2 linked regions of the Prosthecobacter dejongeii genome follow. Each later gene encodes a partner of the first gene's protein in a complex. Links are inferred from orthologs where the notes say so. Each region holds a gene or a part of one and is shown in the gene's direction. Other genes may lie near its edges. The genes, in order: rpsL and rpsT.

The links.
Region 2: rpsL (region 1) and rpsT share a complex: the UniProt entries of both Bacillus subtilis proteins name them as parts of the 30S ribosomal subunit. The link is inferred for Prosthecobacter dejongeii from one-to-one orthologs.

What each region holds. Positions count from the first base shown.
Region 1 is NZ_JACHIF010000011.1:81,278-84,388, reverse strand. What follows is about bases 1-2,923. They hold rpsL (30S ribosomal protein S12), read left to right. Parts: upstream 1-1,218; coding sequence 1,219-1,629; downstream 1,630-2,923. Other genes in these bases: fusA (elongation factor G), read left to right, coding at 2,207-2,923; rpsG (30S ribosomal protein S7), read left to right, coding at 1,682-2,155; HNQ64_RS20895 (Fur family transcriptional regulator), read left to right, coding at 178-654; lysS (lysine--tRNA ligase), read left to right, coding at 1-88. In the rest of the region: more of fusA, read left to right, coding at 2,924-3,111. UniProt on the Bacillus subtilis protein: With S4 and S5 plays an important role in translational accuracy. Interacts with and stabilizes bases of the 16S rRNA that are involved in tRNA selection in the A site and with the mRNA backbone.
Region 2 is NZ_JACHIF010000008.1:11,177-20,071, forward strand. What follows is about bases 3,660-6,498. They hold rpsT (30S ribosomal protein S20), read left to right. Parts: upstream 3,660-4,862; coding sequence 4,863-5,135; downstream 5,136-6,498. Other genes in these bases: HNQ64_RS17165 (hypothetical protein), read right to left, coding at 3,660-3,809; HNQ64_RS17170 (NIPSNAP family protein), read right to left, coding at 3,931-4,710; HNQ64_RS17180 (aldo/keto reductase), read left to right, coding at 5,280-6,194; HNQ64_RS17185 (AraC family transcriptional regulator), read left to right, coding at 6,221-6,498. In the rest of the region: HNQ64_RS17145 (PIG-L family deacetylase), read left to right, coding at 1-424; HNQ64_RS17150 (hypothetical protein), read left to right, coding at 536-1,549; HNQ64_RS17155 (PfkB family carbohydrate kinase), read left to right, coding at 1,724-2,638; HNQ64_RS17160 (hypothetical protein), read right to left, coding at 2,670-3,482; more of HNQ64_RS17165, read right to left, coding at 3,501-3,659; more of HNQ64_RS17185, read left to right, coding at 6,499-7,192; HNQ64_RS17190 (hypothetical protein), read left to right, coding at 7,338-8,895. UniProt on the Bacillus subtilis protein: Binds directly to 16S ribosomal RNA.

The sequences.
Region 1 (3,111 bases):
CATTGACCGCCTCATTATGATGCTGACTGGGGCCGAAAGCATTCGTGATGTGGTCCTTTTCCCTCAGTTGAAGCGTAAAGCTGACTAACCATTGATTCTCCTTGGTGGCGATTGATCGTATCGTCACCAAGGTTTAACTTGGCGTTAGACGGAGCTGTAGAGATAACCAAAAGCATCGTGAGCAAACACCATCATCACCACCACGACGGCTGCGTGCGCCTGGAACCGGAAAAGCTCCTGCGTGACTCCATGGAGCGTGCCCGTGAATCTGGGCTACGCCGCACAAAAGCCTTGGAGGATGTGCTCTCCATCCTCATCCACGCCTGTCAACCGCTGACGCTGGCGGATATCGCCGAGTCTGAGCACCTGGGCAGTGGTGCGGATAAAGCCACCGTCTATCGACTGCTCATGAAGCTGGAGGAACGCACCCTCATCCGTCGGTTAGGCCTGCATGATCGCGCGGCCTATTACACGATGATTCTTCCTGGTGAGCATAATGATTACTTGATCTGCAATGACTGCGGCAGAATCGAAAAACTGGATATTTCCTGCCCAGTTCAGGCGCTGGAAAAGCAAATCGCTAAAAAATCCGGCTTCAAAAAGCTTTACCATGAACTGGAGTTCTTCGGTCAGTGCCCAGATTGCGCCCAATAAAAGGCTTCTGAGACAGTTTTCGGCGGATCAAAGCCATCTCGAACAGAGGTGGCTTTGTTGTAATCGGGCAGGGAAGGGGAGAGCAATGAGTCCGCCTAACCTAATTTTAGTGTCAATAACTCAGAGCTTCTGGCCATTGTCATCTTGGCCACGAAAACCTGAATATTGGGTGTTTCTTGCATGTCTACATTTGGCGGGTGCGGCTGGAATGCCCATTTTACAGGGATTGGGGAAGGGAATAACAAAAAGCACTTCAAGACTCAGTGAATCCATAAGAACTGTGGAAGTGGCGCATTTGTTAAGTTATCCTAGACAATTACTTGTGAAAAACTTCACAAAGACATGAAAAAGATCTTGCACAAAAGAGGATCTAACCCAAAGTGCCCGCTCCCCGGCCCAAGCACTCCCCGTGAGTGCTGGCTAATGATTCACGAGAGTGAGTCTTTGCTATCGGAGCAGTGAACCGGAAAAACACTGTGCTAAACCCTCTTGAGGGTGGTTGCACTGTCTTCTTCTGATTCCATGCCCTCTGCGGCCATCAAGGAACGGAATATTTTTCAGACCATGCCCACCATCAATCAACTCGTCAGACACGGCCGCAAAGATAAAGCGGTGAAGTCGAAGTCGCCTGCGCTTGAAAGCTGCCCGCAGCGTCGCGGCGTTTGCCTTCAGGTCATGACCCGCACGCCTAAAAAGCCAAACTCGGCTTTGCGTAAGGTTGCCAAAGTTCGCCTGACGAACGGCTTCGAAGTTATCGCTTACATCGGTGGTGAAGGCCACAACCTCCAGGAACACAGCATCGTGCTGGTTCGCGGTGGTCGTGTGAAGGATTTGCCGGGTGTTCGTTATCACATTGTTCGCGGTACTCTGGACTGCTTGGGTGTGGACAAGCGCCGTCGTGGCCGTTCCAAGTATGGTGCTAAGCGTCCGAAGAAGGGTGCTGCTGCTGCCGCTCCTGCCAAAGGCAAGAAGTAAGCCTTCGTTGAATTTACCCCTCCTTTAAGCCCACCTCGTCCCCTTACCCGTTATGGCCCGCAGAAAACGCGTTTACGACAAGCCTGTTCACAAAGACTCTCGCTATGATAGCGAGCTTGTGGCTCACCTCATTGCCCGCGTCATGCAGAGCGGCAAAAAGTCTCTCGCTGAGCGCATTGTATATGCAGCCATCGAGCAGCTGAATGAGAAAACCGATTCCATTGATCCTTTGGATCTTTTCAATCGTGCGATCGAAAACGCTAAGCCTAAGGTTGAGGTAAAAGCTCGCCGCGTGGGTGGTGCTACTTACCAGGTTCCTCTGGAAGTGAATCAGTCTCGCTCTGAGTCTCTGGCCATGCGCTGGATTGTTGGTTATGCTCGTGGTCGCAAGGGTGTCCCAATGCACCGTGCGCTGGCAAATGAGCTCAAGGAAGCCTCCACTGGGCAGGGTTCCGCAGTCCGTAAGCGTGACGACGTTCATAAGCAGGCTCAGGCCAACCGCGCGTTCGCTCACTTCCGCTTCTAATCGCGGTTATTCCCATCACGCTGCTCGCTCACACCACACTTCTTCTGTCACATGTCGAATCCTAACTCCCCCAGCCGCGAATATCCTCTGGAGCGCACCCGTAACATCGGGATCTGTGCTCACATTGACGCGGGCAAGACCACTCTGACTGAGCGTATCCTGTTTTACACAGGGATGATTCACAGAATTGGTGAAGTTCATGATGGCGCTGCTACCACCGACTGGATGGAGCAGGAAAAAGAGCGTGGCATCACCATCACTTCCGCCGCTGTAACAGCTCGCTGGAAACAGCTTAAAGAAGAGGGTATCTTCAAGCTGCGTGAGAATGAAGACATGCGTGTCAACATCATTGACACCCCAGGGCACGTGGATTTCACCGCCGAAGTCGAGCGCTCTCTTCGTGTTCTGGATGGTGCAATTTTCGTTCTATGCGGTGTGGCAGGTGTGCAGCCGCAGTCCGAGACAGTCTATCGTCAGGCTGAAAAATACAGCGTTCCTCGTATCGCTTTCGTTAATAAGATGGACCGCACGGGTGCCAACTTTGAAAACGTTGTCAAAGATGTCCGTGAAAAACTGGGGGCCAATGCCTGGCCAATCCTGATTCCGATTGGTGCTGAAGATAATTTGTCTGGCCAGATTGACGTGGTGAACCAGAAAGCCATCATTTACAATGATGATGACCGTTTCGGTTCTACTTACAAAGTTCGTGACCTTGAAGGCGCTGAAATTGCCAAAGCAAAAGAAGCCTACGAAGGTCTGTTGGATCAAGTTTGCAGCCACGATGAAGAAATTGGCATGATGTTCCTCGAAGAACAGCCGATTTCCATTCAGCAGCTCAAAGAAGGCCTTCGCCGTTGCGTGATTGCCAACAAGATCATCCCAATGGCGGGTGGTTCGGCATTCAAGAACAAAGGTGTTCAGTATTTGATCGATGCTGTCATCGACTACCTTCCGGG
Region 2 (8,895 bases), on another replicon or contig:
CAGGCACGATACCCACGTGGCCACTTTTCTGCGCTGCCTGGAGGCCATCCGTGCGCTGCCAGTGGAGATGCGCCCAAAAAAAGTTTATGGCTGTGAGGTCTGGCGCAAGCTGGACTGGCTGCTGAGTGACGATAAGGCCATGCTGTGGGTGGATAAATATCCGCATCTGCTGCGCCCTCTTCTCGGGGTTTTTGACAGTCAAATCAGTGGGGGAAAGCGCTATGACTTGGCTGAGGAAGGGCTTCGTCACGCCAATGCGACTTACTTTGATTCCCACACCACAGACAAGACGAGTCTGCTGACCTTTGCTATGGATCTCACGCCTTTGGTCGAGGATGACCAGATTGATGTGCAGGAATACACTTTAAATTATGTGCGTCGTCTGGAGGCGGATGTGGCTCAAAGGTTGAAGAAATTCATTTAACTTTGGTTTTAGCCATTCTTTTCCGCCCTGTCTGAAGAAATGGCATTGACGCTAAACCTGCGTCCCGGCTAAATTCATAATTCTGTAATATTTGTCGTTTCCCCCGTCACCATGAGCGAATCCGAAAACACGCCCACTCCGCCACCGCCCAGCACACCCAAGACTGCCGCTGTGCCCCTGAAAAAGGAAACCGTGCGCATCACCCTGCGCTCGCGTCCAGGTGCCGGAGCCACAATGCCACGTGAAGCCACGGCTCCCGTGTCTCCCGTCTCGATGGGCATCGCTCCCCCAGACATTACGCCGAAGCGTTCTACGGCACCCATTCAGCTACCGTCTGCACCGCTGCCCCCGCCAGCACCGAAGTCAGCCACGGCTCCCGTGAAGCTGCCACCTGCACCGATGGATGTGCGCAAAACCACCTCCGCTGTGCCGGTGGTTTCTTCTCCTGTTCCTAGCGCGCCGCCACCTTCCATGCCCGTGCCACCAGCACCGCGGCCTCTGGGTGCACCACCAGCGGCGACTGTGCCTATGGCTGCGCCTCGTCCACCTTCGGCTCCAGGGGCACCTCCTATCGCTCCTGGCGCACCTCCCATGGCAGGCGCTCCACCGCGTGCACCAGGTGCTCCTGCAGCACCCGTGGCACCAGGCGCACCTCGCATGGAAACGGGGGCTACGACAGCGCCCTTGAAGACCATGCCGACGCGTCCAGCAGTCAGCGCTCCTCGCACTCCTGGCACGGCACCTTTGGCGGCAGGACCTGGCGCAGGCGCAGGTGCTCTCCCCAAAGCTACGGTAAAACTTCAGCAGACTCAGCCCATGGCTCGTCCGAGCATCTCGGCTCCGCCTAGTGCTCCCGTAAAACGCACAGCGGCTACGGATTCCCAACAGTTCTATGAAGAAAAAGATCCTGAGGAAGGCCTGATGCCACTCTCAGTCGCGTGTTTGCTTGCTTCCGTCGTTCTTCTGGTCATCCAGATGTTCGGTAGTGACCGCATTTCAGCCAGCGCAGATTCCCCAATCATGGTGCCGCCTGCGGTTCCTGTGAAATGGGAAAGAGCTCTGCCAGACGGTTCTTGGTCCAATGAGTTCATCTCCGGCGGCCATCTTCCTGCCCTCCCTCAGTAAGATTGAGGCCGTAAGTTTTCATTACTCTTAACTTTTGTCCCTTTCTTTATGATTCTCGCTTGGGTTGTTTTTCTTCTCTCTGTTGCGGTCCTCGCTCTTAATTTCATCGCTAAGAGCGGTGGTGCAGGTCTTTGATGTTTGTTTTTTAGGGTGCGGAAACGCATCAGGCTGTTTGTGACTTTTACTGCTGCCACCACTCCTATCATTGAGGTGATAGGAATCGGTGCGGCGACTCAAGATGATCTTTGGTTAGTACCTGAGTTCAGTGATCAAGAGGGTGTCACAGAGGCTTTCCAGCATTTACAGATGGGCGGTGGTCCTGTGGCCACCGCTCTTTGCGTACTAGGTTGTCTTGGCAGATCTGCCGCGCTGTTTGACGTTGTCGGCGGCGACACTGCTGGCCAGCGGATCATGGCTGATTTACAGCGTCATAAAGTCTCGACGGAAGCCATCGAGCTCCTGCCGACAGCGATCTCGGCTCAGGCGGTGATTCTGGTACGAAAAGGAGATGGCGCGCGCCAAATCACATATTTGCCTTCCAATGCAGGAGAGCTAAAGCTTCAGGATCATCATCGCGAACGGATCTCTAAAGCTCGGCTGCTGCATATCAATGGGCGCCACGAAGCAGCCGCGAGGCAGGCTGTGAAGTTAGCCACGGAGGCGAATGTATTAATTTCCTTTGACGGTGGGGCGGGACGCTACCGAGATTCTATCCGGGACTTGGTTCTTCGAAGTCATATCCGCATTGTTTCCTGGCAATTTGCGGAAGCTTTTTGCCAAACGTCTGACGTGGAAGAAATGTTCCTAAAACTACTGAATCCACCGGCTCTAGTGGTTGTGATCACCCAAGGAACCCAGGGAAGTTGGCTGGCAATGCCCAACGGATGGCGCTTTCACCAACCGGCCTATTCGGCTTCTCCCCTGTTGGATAGCACCGGTTGTGGGGATGTGTATCACGGTGCTTTTTTGCACGGATGGTTAGCTCAGTGGACTCCGCAGGAATGTTCGGACTTTGCCAGTCTTCTCGCGGCAAAAAACGCCGAGGGATTGGGGGGAAGGCGAGTCTGTGAGCTACTCGCGTGTGTGTAACTCGCAGACTCTAAAGACCTGACTTCTAAAACTACTCGTGCTTTTTAACTTCGTTTTCGGCAAGCAGCATCTGGCCTTTGAGGTCGGCTATTTGCTTGTTGATCGAGTCCAACCGATTCTTGAAGTAGAATTTTTTTGAAGGTGAGGTGGCAGCAGCAGATTCTGTCTCTGTCTTTTTAAGTTCCTCTTCCAGGTAGGGAAGTTCCTTTTTTAGCTTTTCGAGCTGCTTCTGCGCTGCTGAGAGGAGGTCTGTTTTTGAAGCTGCCACAGGAAGTGAGGAGGCTGTGATGGTTGGCACACTTGAGGTGGCGGCCGTAAGGGTCGCCGTCTCAGTGGGCCCGCCTATGGGCATGCCAAAACGAAAGCGCTCCTTCAGTTCTAGAGGCAGCATATCTGGAGTGAACTTGGAGATCCCTTCCGAATGGCTGATCGTTGTGACATCTTTATCCACTTTCTCGACGCGAGCGTTGCGCAGACGAATCCCGTTAGGGAGGATTGGATCATTCAAGACGAGGCCTGCGGCATTGCTGCGAGAGTTTTCGATGGCCTGCTCAAAATCACGACGGGCTTGTTCTTCACCCAGACGCAAATCAACGATTTCTTTGCGAATACCTGCTGCATCTTTCTGCATGATATTTAAAGCCGTAAGCAGAGCGACAGCTTCACCGCGTACTTCGATGTAGGCCTTCTGTTTTTGAATCAGAGACTCAAGGCTACCGATCTGTTCTGTTACGGCAATCAACTCTTTATTGGCATCATCAATCTCGGTGGTGTGATAGATGCCGTAACCGACGCCCATCAGCGCGATTAATAGCAGAACATAAATAAGATGCTTTCCTTCCATGGGTCCGTAAATTTAAAGTTAGCGAAATTGAGTGAGGTAGCGGGACATTTCCTGTTTCACCGCTTCGACTCTTTTCTGAGCAGCTTCTTTGTCTGCCTTAAGTTGTATGTTTTCAGTCTTCTGTCTTTCAAGCAGGTGTTTGAGCTCGACGACGTGACTTGGTTGAGTGTTTTGATAACGGCCCAGATTTCCTGTCGCTAAAATTTCGCTTTCTAGCTTTTTTGACTGGCCTTGAAGCTCCATCATGGTCAGGCGCTTTTGCTCTGCTTCGTAGATGATCTGAGATTTTTTTCCACAACTTGTGGTGAACGCTAGAGCGAGAGTCAAACAGACTCCCTGTGTTATCTTGAATAAGAAGTCTTGATGAGACATTGGAAATTCATTAGGTTTGATACGTGTTTTGGCAAGGGATTTTCGTTGCCGCTGACGTAGGTTTTTCGTCGGATATTCAGCGAATGGGAGAAAAGTCTGTGGCGCGTAGGTAGATGCTTTTCACGCCATCTGGTTGAGGAAGGGTGAGAGATCCGTCTTTCTCGCTTTCACTTTTCGCCTGGATCCATTCTGGGTCCGCCCGGAAGGCGGTGAAAGAGGTTTTGCCGGCTTCTTGGCTGGCGTGAGATAGGATGTAGATGAGTTTGATGTTTTCATCTTTTTGCCCCTTAGCAGGCACCCAATAAGCGACATGATCCATGCCATGTTTAGTGAAAAGGGCCATGGTATGATTTTTGAAGCGAGAATGCAGGGAATCTAGCTTGCCGACGGGAGTGGTGTAAGTGCGCAGTTCAAAAACGCGATCCTTGGCAGCTTTGCCCAATTTGATCAGGGGGGAATAATCGGTGCTGCTCAAAAACACAGATTCCGGCGGTCGGGCGAGGATCTTGCCTTTTTCCTCACTGGCTTTTCGCGCCGCCTGCCATTCAGGATCTTTGCCGAAATTGGCAAAGGCATTCTTCGCGCCTTCCACGCTTTCATGTTTGAGAATGTAAATCAGGGTGTTTTCGGCCCCGTCTTCTTTAGCTAGGGGCACCCAATATCCAATATTGATGATGCCATGTTTCTCAAAAAGACGGCAGGTATGGTCACGAAAACGGGCCAGGAGGGCATCCAGTTTGCCTTCGTTGGTTGTATAGATACGCATTTCGTAAACCTCAGCGGCCGCCGACTGAGCAAGCGCGAGGGTGGCGATCACGAAGGAACTGAAAAGGGGGAGCAAGCAGCGACGGGTCATGACAGTGGAAATTCTAGGTTTCTCATGAGTCTTACCGCTTAACGAATCATTTGTGACAGCAATTATTTGGAGCGAAGCAGTTGCAGATTCCAGTTTGACAGTTTTAAAAGAGTGCTCTATACACTCCGCCCTCTCTCTCAGCAGACTTTTATATGGCTAACATTCGCTCTTCAGAAAAAGACATCCGCAAGACCGCCAAGCGCACGGCGGCCAATCAATCCGTGAAGAGCCGCATTCGCACGCTGCGTAAGAAAGTTCTCAGCGCTATCGAAAAGGGCGATTCCGCTGCTGCTAATTCCAGCCTCAGCGAATTTTCTGCGGCGACGGACAAAGCTTCCAAAACTAAAGTTCTTCACAAGAACACTTCTTCCCGTCTGAAGAGCCGCCTTGCCCTCAAGGTGGGTGCTCTGACCAAGAAGGCTTAATTCGACTTTCGCTTTCGTTTTTAAACACCCGCCTTGCTTGATCGCAGGCGGGTTTTTTGTGTTTATGGCCAAGTCTAGAGAACTTGAGTGGCAGTGCATTTTTGCGTTTTCAAATGCTCGGTTACCCTTTTCAATCGCTGCCTCATGATTCCCCGTGTTTTTTTGGCCTCAAACAGTCCTGCTTTTTCCCGTCTTGTTTATGGTACTTGGCGTTTTCTGGATGACCCAGCGACAGCCCATTCCGATGACCTTTTAAAGCGTCTTCATGCGTGTTTAGAGCTCGGGATCACCACGTTAGACACCGCCGAGATCTATGGACTCTATCGTGTCGAGGAATTCATCGGCCAGACTTTGAAAAAAGAGCCTGGTCTGCGAGAGAAATTTGAGATCGTCACCAAATCCGGCATTTACGTGCCTTGTGATTTTCACCCTGACCGGAAAGTGGCGCATTACAATGCCACGGCAGCCCGAATCGTGAAAAGCGCCGAGAAATCTCTGCGACTGCTGGGCACGGATTATCTGGATCTCTTGCTGGTGCATCGGCCGGATTGGCTCACCTCAGCCGATGAAACGGCGGAAGGGCTAAACCGTTTGCTCAAGGAAGGCAAGATTCGCAGTGCAGGCGTTTCTAACTACAATGTGCATCAGTTTGACCTGCTCAATTCAAGGATGGATCAGCCCCTGGTTACCAACCAGATTGAATTCAGTCTGTTGCATATGGACCCAATCTATGATGGCACGGCGGATCAGAGTCAGAAGCTAGGATTCAAGCCGATGGCCTGGTCACCGCTGGCTAAGGGAGCCTTGATGAGTCCAGAAAACCCTGCGGGAGCTCGATTGCAGAAAAAAGCGGCAGAGCTCTCTGCCAAGTATGGTGGAGCGACGCTGGACCAGTTGGCTTATGCGTGGATTCTTGCTCATCCTTCCCAACCTTTACCGATCATTGGCACCAATAAAATTGAGCGATTGATCGCCACCGCGCAGGCCATGGACATTCAGTTGGAACGCGAAGACTGGTATGGCCTCTGGGAGGCTGCTCAGGGGCAAAGCATCCCTTGATGCCAAGCTATCAGCGAGCCTGAAGCATGAAAACGCTGCCTGTTGCGACCGCCGACTTGCTGGCGTTTTTAGCCACGCAGAAGCCGGAGATTTTTGATCTCTCAGGCCGCATTGATTCTCGGCGTTACTTGGGACGGCGATTTCCTGAGCCGTTACCTTTGATCATGAGCCTACAGCAGTATCCAGGTTACCGCCGCATGGTGGGAGAGAACTGGATGCACTGGCATGATTATTACGAGTTCTTTGTGGCTTTGAGCGGTCGTGGAGACTTTCGCAGTGGCAATGATCGCTTCCTGTTTGATCCGGGGGATGTCGTGTTGGTGGATCCTCTAAAAATCCACGGTGTCATGCGCATGGATGCCGCGCACACAGCTCTGGTGATGCTCTTTCCATCTCACTTGGTGGCTCAGGCGGGGGCTGTGGTGGATCAGGGGTTTTTACTGCCCTGGGATCGTCGGCGCGCTGGGGTGCTACCGCTTTTGAAGGTGGATCACCCTGCCGCTCCTGCGGTGCATGAGGCCTTGCTGCGTTTAGTGAAGTGCTGGTTTCATGCGGAGGTGGGAGAGGAACGATGGGTGGCGCTGAAATTTCATTTCATGGCCGTTTTGTTCCAAATGCGGCAGGCTTTTTCAGCGGCCTCCAGCCAGGGTTTAGCGACGACGGATCGAGCCGTGAAGGAGGAGCGGCTACGTCGCTCTCTGGACTATGTTTCGCTGCATGCGCATGAGTCCCTTTCCCAACCGGAAGCGGCCAAAGCAGCGGGCATGAGCACCAGTCGTTTTAGAGCCTTTTTCAAAGAGACCACGGGCTGGGGTTTTGCCCAATATGTGAAGGAGTTGCGAGTGGAGCGAGCGGCTAAGCTGCTGCGAGAGACGGATGATTCCGTGGCTACGATTGCCCACATGACGGGCTTTGCGGATCAGAGTCATCTGCTACGTTGTTTTAAGGGTAAATATGGGGACGCTCCTCTGGCTTATCGTCAGCGCCACCGTTCTTAAGGGGTGAGCGAAATATTCTAATCTCCAAGCGATTCGTTCAAGCGATCCAGATCACGATTTCTTATTTTCATTGGCACCAACCCAATCCGTGCCAATGACTAACAACTGGATACGACCTCTCCTAATGGCAGTCTGTCTGCCCTGTGTGCCTGCCTTTAGCCAGCAAGCGATCCCGGAATCTCCTGCCATCTGGCGTGAGGTGACAGGCGTGATTAAAAACTATTCAGGTGCGACGTATCTGAACAGCAGCTTCACCCGTCCTCACATGCCAGGTCTGCGCGTGACGCAGGATGGGCGTGTGGGCGTCATTGTTGAAGGTGGCGGCACGGAAGGTGGCACGCCGCGATTTGCGCTGATGATGCCTGAAAAGATGTCTCAGCCCTTTCTGCTGAATCCCGCAGGCTCTCACACGATGAGCAGCACAAGCTTCAAGTGGATGGACGGATTTGCCAGTGCCTCAGCCAGCCGTTTTCAATATACCGATGGGGTGAAAGGTGTGTCTCATGCCTGCATGTGGGATGATGCACCGCCGACGGTGAATGCGAGTGGGCAAGATGTGTATGACATCAAGCTCTTCGTCACCAGCAACACGACGGACCCCGTGACTGCGGATAAACGCACGCAGTTCTTTGTCACTCCGATCCGTGTGATCGTGAGCAATCCCAAGACGACGAGTGCGGCTATTACCTCTATTACCAAAACGGGGACGACTTTAGCAGGACCCGTTTACGCTTTTTCAGCCCAGGCGTTTGAGCCGATGGTGGTAGGAGATGGCCGTCTGCTCGTGGTGCGAGTGGGCGCTGGCTCCATGCCATGGACAGATCCGGTGACGGGTGTGGCCAAAGCTGCCCAGGGCTGTGATATCGTGTATTCCTATTACCCCACTGGGGCGACTGCAGATCCCGCTCAGTGGACGCATTTGATCCCCATCACGCATGCCCCGTACGACACACGGATTAACAATAAGTTTGGTTTCGCTCGTGCGCCATTTCGGGATACGGAAGGCAATCTCATTCCGGATGGAGAAGACATTGGAGGATCCTATCCCTGGATGGATCGCCATGCAAAGAACCTGATCATTGAGGCAGGCTTTGACCGTCTGCATTATCTCTCTGGCGGGAGCTGGAATAACAGCCGTTATCCCCAAACCGGTGTGCCTGAAGAAACCCCGATTTATGATGCCGAAGACGGTGGTAAACATCAGTGTCTTTCCATCATCGGCCTGTGGACCCATGGCAAGTTGGTGCAGTTTGATAACCTCAACAATGACATGGACTACGCCGTGGGGGCAGGGGATACCACCATGGGACCGCAGTCCCGCCTGGTTTCATTGTTCCTGCCTAACTCTGGCCCCTTAGGCACGGAGAATGGCAAGATCCGCTTGGGCTTCGGTCGTGCGACCAAGCAAATGCCGGTGGGAGAGAATGACAATGGTAACATCATTGATTCCCTGGAAAATCTCTTCAACTACCGCACCAAATTCATGCCCATCAGTCTCCGGGATGTGGCCTGGCCCATCACCAATGGCAAGCAGACCGATGAGCTGGCCTTCGATGATTATCTAGACCCAGACGCTTTCATCATCGCGAACATGAGTGGCTTGCTCACGTTTGTGAATTCTGGAACGGGTCAGAACTATTTCACTCATCACAGCGGGTGGAATACCTCGACGAATACGTTTTCAAACCCTGTGAAACTGCAAA